DNA from 4 places in the Burkholderia torrens genome. Region 4 is predicted to be linked to each of the others. Evidence: predicted binding sites of a transcription regulator. Region 4 holds the regulator's gene; each other region holds the start of a gene.
The links. The regulator HrcA, encoded in region 4, represses chaperone genes, less so after heat shock. The targets are predictions, from matches to a motif close to TTAGCACTCNNNNNNNNNGAGTGCTAA.
Positions count from the first base shown of each region.

Region 1 (3,947 bases), 1.1 Mb from region 4:
TCGCGGCGAGCTTCATCTTCTGCACTTCGCCGGTCGTATAACCCGATTCGTCGCCGAGCACGATCACGCACAGCGTCGCCGCGAGGCCGAAGCCGGCCGCGACCGCGAACGAGCGCAGCGCGAAGTCGACGTCGCGCTTCTTCAGCAGGTACCACGACGACACGCCGAGCACGAACATCGCCGCCGACACGTAGCCGGCCGACACCGTGTGCACGAACTTCACCTGCGCGACGGGGTTGAACAGCACGTCGAACAGGCTCGTCATCTCCATGCGCATCGTCTGGTAGTTGAACTCGGCGCCGACCGGGTTGTTCATCCAGCCGTTGGCGACCAGGATCCACAGCGCGGACAGGTTCGAGCCCAGCGCGACGAGGAACGTGACCATCAGGTGCTTGACCTTCGACAGGCGGTTCCAGCCGAAGAAGAACAGGCCGACGAACGTCGATTCGAGGAAGAACGCCATCAGGCCTTCGACCGCGAGCGGTACGCCGAAGATGTCGCCGACATAGTGCGAGTAGTACGACCAGTTCGTGCCGAACTGGAATTCGAGCGTGATGCCGGTCGTCACGCCCATCGCGAAGTTGATCCCGAACAGCTTGCCCCAGAACTGGGTCATGTCCTTGTAGACCTGTTTGCCGGTCATCACGTAGACGGCTTCCATAATGACGAGCAGCCAGGACAGGCCGAGCGTCAACGGCACGAACAGGAAGTGGTAGAGCGCCGTGATGCCGAACTGCAGACGTGACAGATCGACGACTTCACTACTTATCATGGTGGTCTCCCTCGGTAGATGCAGGCGCCGGTACCGAGAGCAGCTTCTCGGCCACGGCGGCAGGCGGAAGCGACATGTGCTCGGCCTGCGGATGATTGAAGAATGCGTATTTGAGCGACATCAGGAGGATCAGCTTGACGATCAGTACCAGGGTGATGTCGCGGGCGAGGGTCGGGCCGCGTGCCCACGCGGCGATGCGCGCGCGCCAGCCGATCGTGCCGGGCGGTCGCGGGGACGGCGGCGGCGCAGGCCTTTTATTGATCGAGATCAAGGCGATTATCCTGAATCGATTTACGTCGGATTTGGGGCGACTTTACGTCGGATTTATGACGGCCGTGAAGCTGTTTTAATCCTTTTGCGCCTGACATGCCAATTTTAAAAGGACGGCTTTCCGAAGCCGAGTGCTGCACTGCGGCAGACCGTCGCGAAACGCGGGGCAAAAGTTGAGGCAGATCAAGCTTATGCGGAAGGGGCCCGGAAACGACCATATACCTGATGAATCAGGTCAATTAATCGGCGGAGAAACGGGCGGAAAAGCAGGCGGAGAAACGCGTGCGGAAGCGTGTGAAAACACGCGAAAAGACGGGCGAAAAAAAACCGCTGCCGGAGGGGCAGCGGTTTTCGATGAGGCACTCTGAATCGCCGGGGATTTACGCGTATTCGGCGAGGGCAGTGCGCATCTTTTTCATCGCGCTCGCTTCGATCTGGCGGATGCGTTCCGCCGATACGCCGAATTCGGCCGCGAGATCGTGCAGCGTCGAGCCGCCCGAGCCGTCGTCGTCGACGTGCAGCCAGCGCGCCTCGATGATGCGGCGGCTGCGCGCGTCGAGTGCCTCGAGCGCCTGCGCGATGCCGTCCGTCTGCAGCATGTCGCGCTGACGTGCGGCGAGCACGGCGGTCGGCTCGTTATGCGAGTCGGCCAGGTAGGCGATCGGCGCGTACGACTCCTCGCCGTCTTCCACTTGGCCCTCGAGCGCGATGTCGCCGCCCGACAGGCGCGTTTCCATCTCGGTCACTTCTTCGCGCTTGACGTTGAGCTCCTGCGCGAGACCGTCGATTTCCTCGGGCGTCATCGCCTGCATGGACTTCTTGTGGCTGCGCAGGTTGAAGAACAGCTTGCGCTGCGCCTTCGTCGTCGCGACCTTCACCATGCGCCAGTTGCGCAGGATGTACTCGTGGATCTCGGCCTTGATCCAGTGGATCGCGTACGACACCAGGCGCACGTTTTGCGCCGGGTCGAAGCGCTTCACCGCCTTCATCAGGCCGATGTTGCCTTCCTGGATCAGGTCGCCGTGCGGCAGGCCGTAGCCGAGATAGTTGCGCGCGATCGACACGACCAGACGCAGGTGCGACAGCACGAGGCGGCGCGCCGAGTCGAGGTTGTTGTCTTCGCGGAATTCGGTTGCGTACTGGCGTTCCTCTTCGGCGGTCAGCAGCGGGATGCGGTTGACGGCCTGGATATACGCGTCGATGTTGCCGAGCTGGCCGGGCAACATCGATTGGGCTGCGAGCGCCAGCGAGCCTGCCGATTCGGCCTTGGCCGGCGCCGGGCTCAGGGTATTCGGGAGGGTCAGGGCGTTGCTCACTAAAAAACTCCTTTGGAATCAGGGACAAACCCCCGGTCTCGAATGAGATTCCGTGGGCCATCTTAGCACTCCCGCAAGACGAGTGCTAATTCCTTAGAGCGGGCGTGGGCATCCGAGTTCCCGTTTTTTCTATCAAAGAAGTCGAGCCGATAGTCTAATCTGCGACACGAGGTGCGGCGCGAAGTTCCGTAAGCCGTTGTTTCTGATGGTAATCGGTAGACGATTTCGATTTTTGTCGTTTTGGAAGGAAGCCATTTCGCTTCGTGATGCCGATCCGAAAAGTCCTTTACCATACCATTCAGTTCGCTCGGGCCAGGCCGTCGCGGCCGGCTCCATTCAACCCAAAAAGTTGGAGTGTCAGAATGAACAACAAGAAGAATCGCCGACCCCGCAGCCGGCTGGCGCTGCATGCGTTGCTGGCGGCGTCACTTCTGGGCGGATCGGGCGCGGCGTTCGCGGATCGATGGGGAATCCAGGCGGGTGGCGGGTTTTCGGATCGTCGCGGGATCGACAAGGGCGATCTCGGTGTCGTGTGGGATCCGGGCTGGAACTGGTGGCAGGTCGGCGGCTGGCACTTCGCGTTCGTCGTCGAAGGGCACGTCGGCTACTGGCACACGGGCGGCAACGTCCACAGCAGCATCGGCGAATTCGGCGTGACGCCGATGTTCCGCTTCATCAGGAGCGCGGGGGAGGTTCGCCCGTTCATCGAGGCCGGCGGTGGTGTCCGGCTCCTGACTCATCCGACGATTTCGAACAATTTCTCGCTGTCGACCGCGTTCCAGTTCGCACCGACCGCGGGCGTCGGCGTGCAGTTCGGCCAACGGCAACAGTATCAGGTCGGCTACCGTTTTGAACATGTGTCTAACGCGGGTATCAAAGAGCCGAATCCTGGTATAAATTTCCACCAGTTCTACGTGCAGTACAACTTCTGATCCGCACGCCCGCGCACGGCGGGCGCGTTGCCGAGGAGTCAGGCGATGGCGAAGGTGGTCGATGCGATCCGCGCGCTCGAGCGCGATCGGTTCCGGGCGATGGTGGACGGGGACGGCGAGGCGCTCGACGCGCTGCTGTCGGACAAGGTGTTCTTCGTACACACCAACGGCAAACGCGAAACCAAGCAGCAGTTCATCGATGCCATCGTTGCCGGCCGCCGCCGCTACCGCCAGATCGAGATCCAGTCGCAGGACGTGCTGCCGGCCGGCGGCGAAACCTGCGTCGTCACCGGGCGCGCGTTGATCGAGATGGAAACGAACAACGGCGGCCTGGTGTTCCCGATTGCCTATACGTCCGTCCATACCGAGGAGCAGGGGCGCTGGTGCCTGCTCGCGTGGCAGGCGACGCGGTGCGCGACCGAGACATGAGCGCGCGTCGCGCTCCTTTTCATGTCCCCCGATCGAGCGGCCTTCTGGGCCGCTTTTTGCTGGCCCGTGCGGCGCGGATCGCGCGGCGCACGGGCGGTCACGTCCCGCTCGCTGACGTCTGAACCCTGAGTCGATGCCGGGCCGTCAGGCCGCCGCGCGCCGATCCGCGCAGTGCCAGGCCGAACGGTTGATCGCGCTGACGACCGCGTCGAGCGCGGCGCTCGCCGC
Region 1 covers NZ_OZ480211.1:3,127,905-3,131,851, reverse strand. The annotation lists gene AC5LXX_RS14525 (cytochrome ubiquinol oxidase subunit I) at 1-772, opposite strand, end outside; gene cydP (cytochrome oxidase putative small subunit CydP) at 762-1,043, opposite strand; gene rpoH (RNA polymerase sigma factor RpoH) at 1,423-2,358, opposite strand; gene AC5LXX_RS14510 (acyloxyacyl hydrolase) at 2,721-3,290, shown strand; gene AC5LXX_RS14505 (nuclear transport factor 2 family protein) at 3,336-3,719, shown strand; gene leuA (2-isopropylmalate synthase) at 3,864-3,947, opposite strand, start outside.
Region 1: rpoH (RNA polymerase sigma factor RpoH) is a predicted target of HrcA. The motif match lies at 2,421-2,447, and genes of this name have one in related genera.

Region 2 (3,947 bases), 140 kb from region 4:
GCGTTCTGCAGTGCGGTGCGCGTGACCTTGGTCGGGTCGACGACGCCAGCTTCAACCATGTCGACGTATTCGCCCGTTGCTGCGTTGTAGCCGTAGTTGCCCGTACCGGCAGCCACTGCCGCCACGACGACGCTGGCTTCTTCGCCACCGTTCGTGACGATCTGGCGCAGCGGCTCTTCCATGGCGCGCAGCACGATCTTGATGCCGGCGTTCTGGTCGGCGTTCGCGCCGGTCAGGCCTGCGATCGCGGTGCGAGCGCGGATCAGCGCAACGCCGCCACCTGCCACGATGCCTTCTTCCACGGCTGCGCGCGTTGCGTGCAGTGCGTCTTCGACACGTGCCTTCTTTTCCTTCATTTCGACTTCGGTCGCAGCACCGACCTTGATCACTGCAACGCCGCCGGCCAGCTTGGCCACGCGCTCTTGCAGCTTTTCACGGTCGTAGTCCGACGTCGCTTCTTCGATTTGCGCGCGCACTTGCTTCACGCGTGCTTCGATGTTCACGGCTTCGCCTGCGCCGTCGATGATCGTCGTGTTTTCCTTGCCCACTTCGATACGCTTCGCCTGGCCCAGTTCTGCCAGCGTTGCCTTCTCGAGCGTCAGGCCGGTTTCTTCGGCGATCACTTGGCCGCCCGTCAGGATCGCGATGTCTTCCAGCATCGCCTTGCGACGATCACCGAAGCCAGGCGCCTTGACCGCAACGGTCTTCAGGATGCCGCGGATGTTGTTCACGACCAGCGTCGCGAGCGCTTCGCCTTCGATGTCTTCAGCGATGATCAGCAGCGGACGGCCAGCCTTCGCGACTTGCTCGAGCACCGGCAGCAGATCGCGGATGTTCGACACCTTCTTGTCGTGCAGCAGCACGAACGGGTTGTCGAGGACGGCGACTTGCTTTTCCGGATTGTTGATGAAGTACGGCGACAGGTAGCCGCGGTCGAATTGCATGCCTTCGACGACGTCGAGTTCGTCTGCCAGCGACTTGCCGTCTTCGACGGTGATGACGCCTTCCTTGCCGACCTTGTCCATCGCTTCAGCGATGCGATCGCCGATCGACGTGTCGCTGTTCGCCGAGATCGAGCCGACCTGTGCGATTTCCTTGTTCGTCGTGCACGGCTTGCTGATCTTCTTCAGCTCTTCGACAGCCGCTGCGACTGCCTTGTCGATGCCGCGCTTCAGGTCCATCGGGTTCATGCCCGATGCGACGTACTTCATGCCTTCGCGAACGATCGATTGCGCGAGGACGGTTGCCGTCGTCGTGCCGTCGCCTGCGTTGTCGCTGGTCTTGGAAGCGACTTCCTTGACCATTTGCGCGCCCATGTTCTGGAGCTTGTCCTTCAGCTCGATTTCCTTCGCGACCGACACACCGTCCTTGGTGACCGTCGGGCCGCCGAAGCTGCGCTCGAGCACCACGTTGCGGCCCTTCGGACCCAGCGTGACCTTGACTGCGTTGGCGAGAATGTTCACGCCTTCGACCATCTTCGAACGGGCGGAATCGCCGAATACGACGTCTTTAGCTGCCATCTTCTAACTCCTTGAATTCTTGGGAATATGTACCGTCGGAGGACGCTTACTTGGCGTTGACCACGGCCATGATGTCTTCTTCGCGCATGACCAGCAGTTCGTTGCCGTCGACCTTGACGGTCTGGCCTGCGTACTTGCCGAACAGGACGCGATCGCCGACCTTCACGTCGAGCGCGATCGGGGCGCCCTTGTCGTCGCGCTTGCCCGGGCCGACGGCCAGGACTTCGCCCTGGTCCGGCTTTTCAGCAGCGGCGTCGGGGATCACGATGCCCGAGGCGGTCTTGGTTTCCTGATCCAGGCGCTTGACGATCACGCGATCGTGCAAAGGACGAAGGTTCATATTCACTCCTCTCTTGACTGAGATTGAAGAACGCTTAGGGAATCTGCCCGGCTTTTCGCCCGGCAGAGAATTGTTAGCACTCTCGTGCAGCGAGTGCTAATTATATGGACGGGTTTTGACAAATTCAAGAAGGGAAACCGGACGAATTTTCAACGCGGCGCCGCAGCGGGGAAAACACCCGAAAATTACGAAAAACCCTTTCAAAACAAGACCCCGACCCACACTACCCGGCCCGGCACGCGGGCCCGCGCGGCCCGCGAATCGCATCCAGCCCCGTTTGGACACCGGGTAAGCACGGAGTTCCTGCGACCGGCGGCATCGCATCAAAAAACCTGCGCAGGCGCCGATTCCGTCCGCCACAGCATGCCCGCTCACCGCGCCCGACGACCGTCTCGCCCGCGGCCCGGCGACCCGTCGCTCCGCATCGAAGCATTCATTTTCATTACGCCGATATTTACGTTTCTCCTCCCGAAAAACACCCGTCGGCCCCCCATCCGTAAGTCCTCCCATTACATTCAGTAATTTAGATGCGAATCATTCTCGTTTACATTGACTTTCTCATTTGAGACTCCTACGATGCGCCGCGTTGCGCTCTTCTTCATGCCCTGGCCGATCGGTGCCGAGCGTCGGGACAGCGCCCGACAAGCAGGACTCCAAACCAATTAGAAGCAGGGATTTGATATGAAGGTTGTGTCGTTCCATGGAGACCGCGTCCGTACCGGGATGCGCCCCGCCGCCTGTGCGGCCGTCCTCGCATGCGCATCGTTCGCGAGCGGCGCCGCGTTCGCCGCCGCGTCGGTCGACGCGCAGCCCGAAGCGCCCGAGGCCGACCTCGCGATTCAGGCGAAGCCGACCGACATGTGGACCGGCATCTGGACGCGCCAGAGCCTGCTCGGCGACATGGGCGGCATCCGCCCGTGGCTCGGCAAGTACGGCGCGACGCTGCAGATCACCGAAACCAGCGAATACCTCGCGAACCTGCGCGGCGGCCTGAACCGCGGCGGCACGTACGACGGGCTGACGACCGCGACGCTGACGGTCGATACGCAGAAGGCGATCGGCCTGCCCGGCGGCACCTTCAACGTCAGCGCGCTGCAGATCCACGGCAGCAACCTGAGTGCGCGCAATCTCGGCACGCTCAACACCGCGAGCGGCATCGAGGCGCAGGACACGACACGTCTTTGGGAGCTCTGGTACCAGCAGTCGTTCCTCGACAAGCGCGTCGACGTGAAGATCGGCCAGCAGAGCCTCGACCAGGAATTCATGGTCAGCACGTATGCGAACACGTTCGTCAACACGATGTTCGGCTGGCCCGCGCTGCCGTCGTACGATCTGCCGAACGGCGGCCCCGCCTATCCGCTCGCCGGCCTCGGCGTGCGCGTGCGCGCACAGATCACGCCGAAGCTCACCGCGCTCGCGGGCGTGTTCGACGGCGATCCGCTCGGTAACAACCCCGGCAACCTGAGTGGCACGAACTTCAACCTGCACAACGGCACGCTCTATATCGGCGAGCTGCAATACGCGCTGAACCAGCCGTCCGACGGCGAGATGGACACCGGCCACTCGAACGGGCTGCCGGGCACCTACAAGATCGGCGTCTGGTATCACAACGGCCGCTTCGCGGACCAGAGCATCGGCACCGACGGGCTGTCGCTCGCCGATCCCGCTTCGAACGGCAATGCGCAGCAGCATCACGGCGACTACAGCTTCTATGCGGTGGCCGACCAGATGATCTGGCGGCCCGACCCGACCGGCGCGAAAAGCCTCGGCGTGTTCGCACGCGTGATGGGCGCGCCGGGCGACCGCAACCTCGTGAGCTTCGCGGCGAACGCGGGCGTCGTGCTGAAGGCGCCGTTCGACGGCCGCGACAACGACAGCGTCGGCCTCGCCGTCACGTACATCCAGGTCGGCAGCCACGTGACCGACCTCGACCAGGCCGCGCGGACGTTCGCGGCCGGCCCGTACGGCGTGCGCACTCGCGAGACGACCGTCGAGGCGACCTACCAGTACCAGGTCAACCCGTGGTGGGTGATCGCGGCCGATGCGCAGTACACGTTCAACGCCGGCGCGGGCCAGAACCCGAGCGA
Region 2 covers NZ_OZ480211.1:889,149-893,095, reverse strand. The annotation lists gene groL (chaperonin GroEL) at 1-1,520, opposite strand, end outside; gene groES (co-chaperone GroES) at 1,567-1,860, opposite strand; gene AC5LXX_RS04045 (carbohydrate porin) at 2,542-3,947, shown strand, end outside.
Region 2: groES (co-chaperone GroES) is a predicted target of HrcA. The motif match lies at 1,934-1,960, and genes of this name have one in related genera.

Region 3 (3,947 bases), on a different replicon from region 4:
GCGACGACGACGCTCGCTTCCTCGCCCGCATTCGTGACGATCTGGCGCAGCGGTTCCTCGAGCGCGCGCAGCACGATCTTGATGCCTGCGTCCTGGTCGGCGTTCACGCCCTTCAGTTCGCGGATCGCCTGCCGCACGCGGATCAGTGCGACGCCGCCGCCCGGAACGATGCCTTCCTCGACGGCCGCGCGCGTGGCGTGCAGCGCGTCGTCGACGCGATCCTTCTTCTCCTTCACTTCGATCTCGGTCGCACCGCCGACCTTGATCACCGCGACGCCGCCCGCGAGCTTCGCGACGCGTTCCTGCAGCTTCTCGCGGTCATAGTCGGACGTGGCTTCTTCGATCTGCACGCGGATCTGCTTCACGCGCGCCTCGATGTTCTTCGCATCACCCGCGCCGTCGATCACGGTCGTGTTTTCCTTGCCGACCTCGATGCGCTTCGCCTGGCCGAGCTCGGCGAGCGTCGCCTTCTCGAGCGTCAGGCCCGTTTCCTCGGCGATCACCTGGCCGCCGGTGAGGATCGCGATGTCCTCGAGCAGCGCCTTGCGGCGATCGCCGAAGCCCGGCGCCTTGACCGCGACCGTCTTCAGGATCCCGCGGATGTTGTTCACGACGAGCGTCGCGAGCGCTTCGCCTTCGACGTCTTCCGCGATGATCAGCAGCGGGCGGCCCGACTTCGCGACCTGTTCGAGCACCGGCAGCAGGTCGCGGATGTTCGAGATCTTCTTGTCGTGCAGCAGGATGTACGGGCTTTCGATCTCGGCGACCTGCTTGTCCGGATTGTTGATGAAGTACGGCGACAGGTAGCCGCGATCGAACTGCAGCCCTTCGACGACGTCGAGCTCGTCGGCGAGCGACTTGCCGTCCTCGACGGTGATCACGCCTTCCTTGCCGACGCGGTCGATCGCTTCGGCGATGCGCTGGCCGATCGATTCCTCGCCGTTTGCGGAGATCGTCGCGACCTGCGCGATTTCCTTGCTCGTGGTGGTCGGCTTGCTGATCTTCTTCAGCTCTTCGACGGCCGCGGCGACGGCCTTGTCGATGCCGCGCTTCAGGTCGAGCGGGTTGAGCCCGGCCGCCACGTATTTCTGGCCTTCGCGGACGATCGCCTGCGCGAGCACGGTGGCCGTCGTCGTGCCGTCGCCGGCTGCGTCGCTGGTGCGCGACGCGACTTCCTTCACGAGCTGCGCGCCGATGTTCTGCAGCTTGTCCGCGAGTTCGATTTCCTTCGCGACCGATACGCCGTCCTTCGTGACGACGGGTGCGCCGAAGCTGCGTTCGAGCACGACGTTGCGGCCCTTCGGCCCGAGCGTGACCTTCACCGCGTTCGCGAGGATGTTCACGCCTTCGGTCAGCTTCGACCGTGCGATGTCGCTGAAAATGATTTCCTTGGCTGCCATGATTGCGCTCCGTTATTGATTGACGACCGCGACGATGTCTTCCTCGCGCAGCACGAGAAACTCGTTGCCGTCCACTTTGACGGCTTGCCCGGCGTATTTGCCGAACAGCACGCGCTCGCCGACCTGCAGGTCGGGCACGATGCGCTGGCCGTCCGCGTCCTTGCGGCCGGGGCCGACGGCAATCACTTCGCCCTGGTCGGGCTTTTCGGCGGCGCTGTCGGGGATCACGATGCCCGACGCGGTGGTGGTTTCCTGGTCGAGACGCTTCACGATCACGCGGTCGTGCAAGGGGCGTAGGCTCATCTTTTCGTCCTGTACGGGTCTGTCGGAATTGGCTGGCACTCTTTAGAAGAGAGTGCTGACGAGTATAAAAATGCGCGGCGGCGCGATCCAATAACGGATTTGCACAAGCATTCGCGCCGTGGTGCAAAGCGCCGGAAGCCGGCTATTGCGACACGGCCTGCTGCGCGACCGGCGAGCAGGCCGGGCGGATCGTCTCGCCGGCCAGCACGCGCTTCACGAACGGAATCGAATCGGCGAGCGATGCGTTCACGGTGCCGTTGTGCTCGCGGCCGGCATACAGGTGCGCCTCGACGGTCGTGCCGGCCGCGCACGCATCCTTCGCGAGCGCGAGTTCGAGCGGCGCCAGCCCGTCGTCGGCGCCTGCGCCGATGAAGACGGGCGTGGCGATCTTCAGCGTCGGGTATTTCAGGAAGTCGTCCCACCATGCCTGCAGCCGCGCATCGCCGCCCGGCTTCACGGTGCTCGCGTGCGTGAGGTGGGCAAGCGCCGCGTCGTCCTCGAGCGATGCAAGGCAGCTGATACGCGCCTGTTCGAGAATCGGCAGCGCGCGCTCGGTCAGCACGTCGTCGGCGCGCACCGACGGGTCGACCTGCTGCGCGGACAGCACCGAATAGAACTGGTACGCGAGCGTCGGATCGACGCGCTCGGGATCGCGCCGGTACGTCGTCTCGAACTTCGGCAGCGACGCGAGCGTGGCGCGTGAAGCGTTGTAGATCGTGCCGGTCGCGACGGTCGCACGGATCGCGAGTTCGGGCGCATAGGCGGGCGCGTAGCCGGCTGCCGCGATCACGGCCGAGCCGCCTTGCGACTGGCCGACGAGCACGACTTCGTTCGCGAGGCCCGGCACGCCGCCGAGCACCGCGCGCACGCTGTCGAGCAACGTGTAGCTGTTCGAACGATTGTTGAGCTGCGGGTTCGGGCCCGGGGTGCCGAGGCCCTGGTAGTCGGTCGCCACGACCGCGAACCCTTGCTGAAGCCACGCATTCAGGTAGCGCACATCGCGATACGATCGGCCGAACCAGGACGGCGCGCAGATGTCGGCCATCCCGAACGTGCCGTGCGCCCATGCGACGATCGGCCAGCCGCCGGCCGGCGGCGTGCCGCGCGGCACGAACAGCGCGCCCGACACGGCGATCGGCGTGTGGCCGCCGACACCGTCGGTCGATGCATACAGGATGCGCAGTTGCCGCGCGGCGCTCGCGAGCCCGAGCGTCGCGGGCAGCGGTTCGGAACGCAGCAGCACGCCGGGCGTGGCCGGAATGTCGCGATCCCATGTGTAGAACGCGGACACGCGGCCGTCGCCCTGCAACGGATCGGGTGCGGGAACACGGCCGGGTGAAGCCGCGTGCGAAACGACGGAAGGCACGGCGAGCGCCGATGCGAGCAGCGTGCGTGCGGCGAGGCCGCGCAGGGGAAGGAGCGTCATGGTCGGAAGGAGATCGGTGAGAGCGGATGAGCCGGCCATGCAGGGCCGGCGCGGGCCGACCACGATGCAAGTTTCGAACCAGCGTGCTCGTTGCGTACGCCGCGCATGGCGTGGCGGGCGATCGATCGGCGCTGCGCGGGGCATGCACGCGCACCGGCTGCGCGTCGTGCAGCAATCCCGGCCGGCACGTTGTTGCTCCCGCAACAGACGCAAGCACCCGGACGGCACCGTGCGTGTCGTCCGAGCGCGCCCACGCTGCGTCGGCCGGCCTGTGCTGCCTGCGTCGCCGGCTGGCACGATTGCTGCTGTTCCGGTGGTCGTGCGTCGCTGCGTTGCGACGCGAGTCCATCCGTCCATCCGATCAAGGAAACCGTCTTCATGTCCGTCACCCAAGCCATCGACAGCGGCGAACTCGTGGCATTCGTCGAGCGCGCGACGCGCGAATTCACGCAGGCCGAGCGTGTGCTGAAGGAAACGCGCACGCTGTCCGCGACCAACACGTTCCAGGCGTTCCAGCGCGTGCCGGGCACGGAACTCGTCGTCGCGCTGTCCGCACCGAGCCCGTGGGCTGCATCGCAGGAGATCCAGCCCGTCGTCGTGACGCTCGACGGCGACGTACTGCACGGCGACGCGCGCGCGGGCGGCAACGGCCCGCGCTACGCGGGCGTGTTCCGCGAGGCGCCGGAAGTCGACGTCGTGATTCACGTGCACGGTCCGTACCTCGGCGCATGGGCGAGCGCGCATCGTCCGCTGCCGATCCGCTACGCGCCGGCCGCGCGCTACACGCGGGCCCGCGAGATCCCGGTCTATGTCGATCG
Region 3 covers NZ_OZ480212.1:2,672,954-2,676,900, reverse strand. The annotation lists gene groL (chaperonin GroEL) at 1-1,400, opposite strand, end outside; gene AC5LXX_RS28260 (co-chaperone GroES) at 1,413-1,703, opposite strand; gene AC5LXX_RS28255 (lipase family protein) at 1,846-3,129, opposite strand; gene AC5LXX_RS28250 (class II aldolase/adducin family protein) at 3,508-3,947, shown strand, end outside.
Region 3: AC5LXX_RS28260 (co-chaperone GroES) is a predicted target of HrcA. The motif match lies at 1,736-1,762, and genes of this name have one in related genera.

Region 4 (3,947 bases):
TCCCCAACGCCGCGAAACAACCGCGCTGCCCGGCGGTGCGTGGCCCGCATAGTCCACCAGATCGGCCGAAACCGGCTGTAACAACGCTTACCTGGCAAGTACTAGCTTGGCACAGGTCCGCTGCACTACACTCCACTCAAGCGTCGGAAAAGCGTGTTTACCCCTAGCTGACCGCCGCCTGACATCCACCTGGCGCCGTTTTCACCCTTGATCCCGAGGGGAGTACCGTGAAACTGACCTTTGCGATATCGGTGGTCGCGCTGGTACTCGTTGCCGGCACCACCACCATCTGCCTGTCCGGAGCCGTCACCGACCGCACGACCGAATACGGAAGCGCGCGGGCGACCTTCGACCAGATGTTCAGCTCCCACCAGAAAATCTGTCGATGATGCGCCGGTCGCGCTTCGTCGGCCGGCCGTGCAGTTCGGCCGCCGGCTCGCGATACGTGCGGCGCCGCTCCAGTTCGGCGAGCCGCGCGGCCCGCCCCGCTTCCGTTTCCTCGTAAAGCGTCTGCGCGACGCTCGCAGGCCCGCGCACGTCGCACACGCCCAGCACGGCAATGTGCCAGACGATGCCGTCGATCGCAATCTCGACCTCGTCGCCGACCCGTACGTCCCTGGCCGGCTTGACCGCCGCACCGCCGATCTTCACGTGCCCCTTGTCGACCGCATCGGTCGCGAGCGAGCGCGTCTTGAAGAAGCGGGCCGCCCATAGCCATTTGTCGATGCGCAGCTTCGCACCGGGGTCCGTGGAAATCTTGTAGTTCATGTCAGCCTCCGCCGGGCCGCCCCAAGGAGGCTGACCGCCCCCTTGGGGGGCAGCGCGCGTAGCAAGCGTGGGGGTCGTTTCATCTCAGTTCACCGTTTCGGGCTGCGCGGCCCTAACGGGCCAGCCCTGCAGATTCTCGGCGACGATCTCGCCGAGCGCGCCGATCCACGCAGGCGCGCCGTTCAGGCACGGAATGCGGTGGAAAGTCTTGCCGCCGCCGGCCAGGAACTCGTCGCGCACTTCCATGCCGATCTCCTCGATCGTTTCCAGGCAATCGGCCGTGAAACCGGGACAGAACACGTCGGCCCGCCGCACGCCGGCCTCGCCGAACTCGCGCAGCGTCGGCGCGGTGTACGGCTGCAGCCATTCGGCCTTGCCGAAGCGCGACTGGAACGTGACGCGGCATTCGGTCGTCGACAGCCCGAGCGCGGCCATCAGCAACGCGCCCGTCTGCTGGCACTGGTCGTGATATGGGTCGCCAAGGTCGAGCGTGCGCTTCGGCACGCCGTGGAAACTCAGCACGAGCTTGTCGCCGGCCGCGAAATCGGGCCGGCCGTGCTGCGCCCAGTATTGGCGCACCTGCTCGGCCAGCGCGTGGATATAGGCCGGATGGTCGGCGTAATGCCGCACCGTGCGCACTTCCGGCTGGTTGCGCATGCGCGCGAGCGCGTCGAACGCGGCATCGAAGGCGGTGGCCGTGGTCGACGCCGAGTATTGCGGATACATCGGCATCAGCAGCACGCGCTCGACGCCCGCGCGCTTGAACTGCGCGAGCGCGTGCGAAATGTTCGGGCTGCCGTAGCGCATCGCGTAGTCGACCGTCACGTGATAGCCGTTCGACGTGAGCAGGTGCCGCACGCTGTCGGTCTGGCGCTCGGTGTACACGCGCAGCGGCGAGCCCTCGGGCATCCAGACGGCCGCGTATTTCTTCGCGGACGCGCGGCCGCGCAGCGGCAGGATCAGCGTGCGCAGCAGCACCTGCCAGACGGCCTGCGGAATCTCGACGACGCGCGGATCCGACAGGAATTCGGCCAGGTAGCGCCGCACCGCGCGCGGCGTGGGCGCGTCGGGCGTGCCGAGATTGATCAGCAGCACACCGATGCGGTGGGCGGCCGCGATGCTCGAAGGCGGCTCAAGATCGAAACGCATGGGCAAGAACGTGCTCGAGGCACGGGACCGGACGGCTCTCAATTATAGCGGGCCGCCCCATGCCGTTCGGCCGACTGTCGGCGCGTGCGGCATTGCGACACGATGACGGGGCGGGATCAGACTGCCGATCGCAGGCTATTGCTGGCTCAGCGTGAGCGACAGCAGGCGCGCGGTGATGTCGACGATCGGTATCACGCGGTTGTAGGCCATCCGGGTCGGGCCGATCACGCCGAGCGTGCCGACGATCTGCCCGTTCACCTCGTACGGCGCGGTGACGACGCTCATCTCCTCGATCGGCACGAGCGTCGATTCGCCGCCGATGAAGATCTGCACGCCCTGGGCGTGGCTCGATACGTCGAGCAGTTGCAGGAGGCCCGTCTTTTGGTCGAACACGTCGAACAGCTTGCGCAGCCGCGCCATGTCGGACGACAGATCCGCCACTTCGAGCAGGTTGCGCTCGCCGGAAATCAGCACGGTGTCCTCGGTGTCGGGCACCTCGGTACTGGCCGTCACGGCCGCGTGCATCAGCGTGGTCATGTCGCCGCGCAGCTGGTCGATCTCGTCGCGCAGGCGGCGGCGCACCTCGTCGAACGACAGGCCGGCGAAATGCGCATTGATGTAGTTGGACGCCTCGGTCAGCTGCGACGGCGAATAGTCGCGCGGCGTCGCGAGCATCCGGTTCTGCACGTCGCCCTCGGGCGTGACGATGATCAGCAGGATGCGCTTGTCGGACAGGCGCATGAATTCGATCTGCTTGAACACGTGGCTGCGGCGCGGCGTCAGCACGACGCCCGCGAACTGCGACAGGTTCGACAGCACGCTCGCGGCGGCCGCGACCACCCGCTGCTGCGGCTCGCCGGCCTGCAGCGTGTTCTGCACCTGCCGCGCGACGGCCTCGGCGTCGATCGGCGCCTCGACCGTCAGCATCGTGTCGACGAACAGCCGGTAGCCGCGCGGCGTCGGCACGCGCCCGGCCGACGTGTGCGGGCTCGACACGAGGCCGAGCTCCTCCAGGTCGGACATCACGTTGCGGATCGTCGCCGGGCTCAGCTCGAGCCCGGAGTAACGGGACAACGTGCGCGATCCGACTGGCTGACCGTCGGCGATATACCGTTCGATCAGGGTTTTCAGGAGGGTTCGTGCGCGAGGATCTAGCATGGTGGAAAATTTTAGCGCAACCGCGCGACCGCGGCGAGTGGCGTCGTCCACCGTTGCGCGGGCCGGCCCGATCCGGCCCCGCAGGCGCACAACCGGTTCTTTTCGTCAACGAGCTATGGTGTAATGCCGGCATGAAAACCGGTAATCAGTTCAACACCGTCGCGCTCGTCGGCCGAAGCAACACGCCCAACATCGCCGAGCCGCTCGCCACGCTGGCCGCCTGCGTCGCCAGGCAGGGCTTCGAGGTCGTATTCGAAGCCGAGACCGCGCGCGAGATCGGCATCACCGGCTACCCGGCGCTGACGCCGGCCGAAATCGGGGCGCGCGCCGACGTCGCGGTCGTGCTGGGCGGCGACGGGACGATGCTCGGCATCGGCCGTCAGCTCGCGCCGTACAAGACGCCGCTGATCGGGATCAACCACGGGCGGCTCGGCTTCATCACCGACATCGCGGCAGCCGACATGCAGGCGCTCGTCCCGGTGATCCTGTCGGGCAAGTTCGAGCGCGAGGAGCGCGCGCTGCTCGAGGCGCGGATCATGCGCGACGGCGAACCGATCTACCACGCGCTCGCGTTCAACGACGTCGTCGTGAACCGCAGCGGCTTCTCCGGAATGGTCGAGCTGCGCGCGTCGGTCGACGGCCGGTACATGTACAACCAGCGTTCGGACGGCCTGATCGTCGCGACGCCCACCGGCTCGACCGCCTATGCGCTGTCGTCGGCCGGCCCGATCCTCCATCCGCAATTGGCGGGCATCGTGCTCGTGCCGATCGCGCCGCACGCGCTGTCGAACCGGCCGATCGTGCTGCCCGACGATTCGAAAATCGCGATCCAGATCGTCGGCGGGCGCGACGTCAACGTGAACTTCGACATG
Region 4 covers NZ_OZ480211.1:744,574-748,520, reverse strand. The annotation lists gene AC5LXX_RS03420 (hypothetical protein) at 228-389, shown strand; gene AC5LXX_RS03415 (RNA-binding S4 domain-containing protein) at 361-768, opposite strand; gene hemH (ferrochelatase) at 853-1,917, opposite strand; gene hrcA (heat-inducible transcriptional repressor HrcA) at 2,053-3,075, opposite strand; gene AC5LXX_RS03400 (NAD kinase) at 3,207-3,947, shown strand, end outside.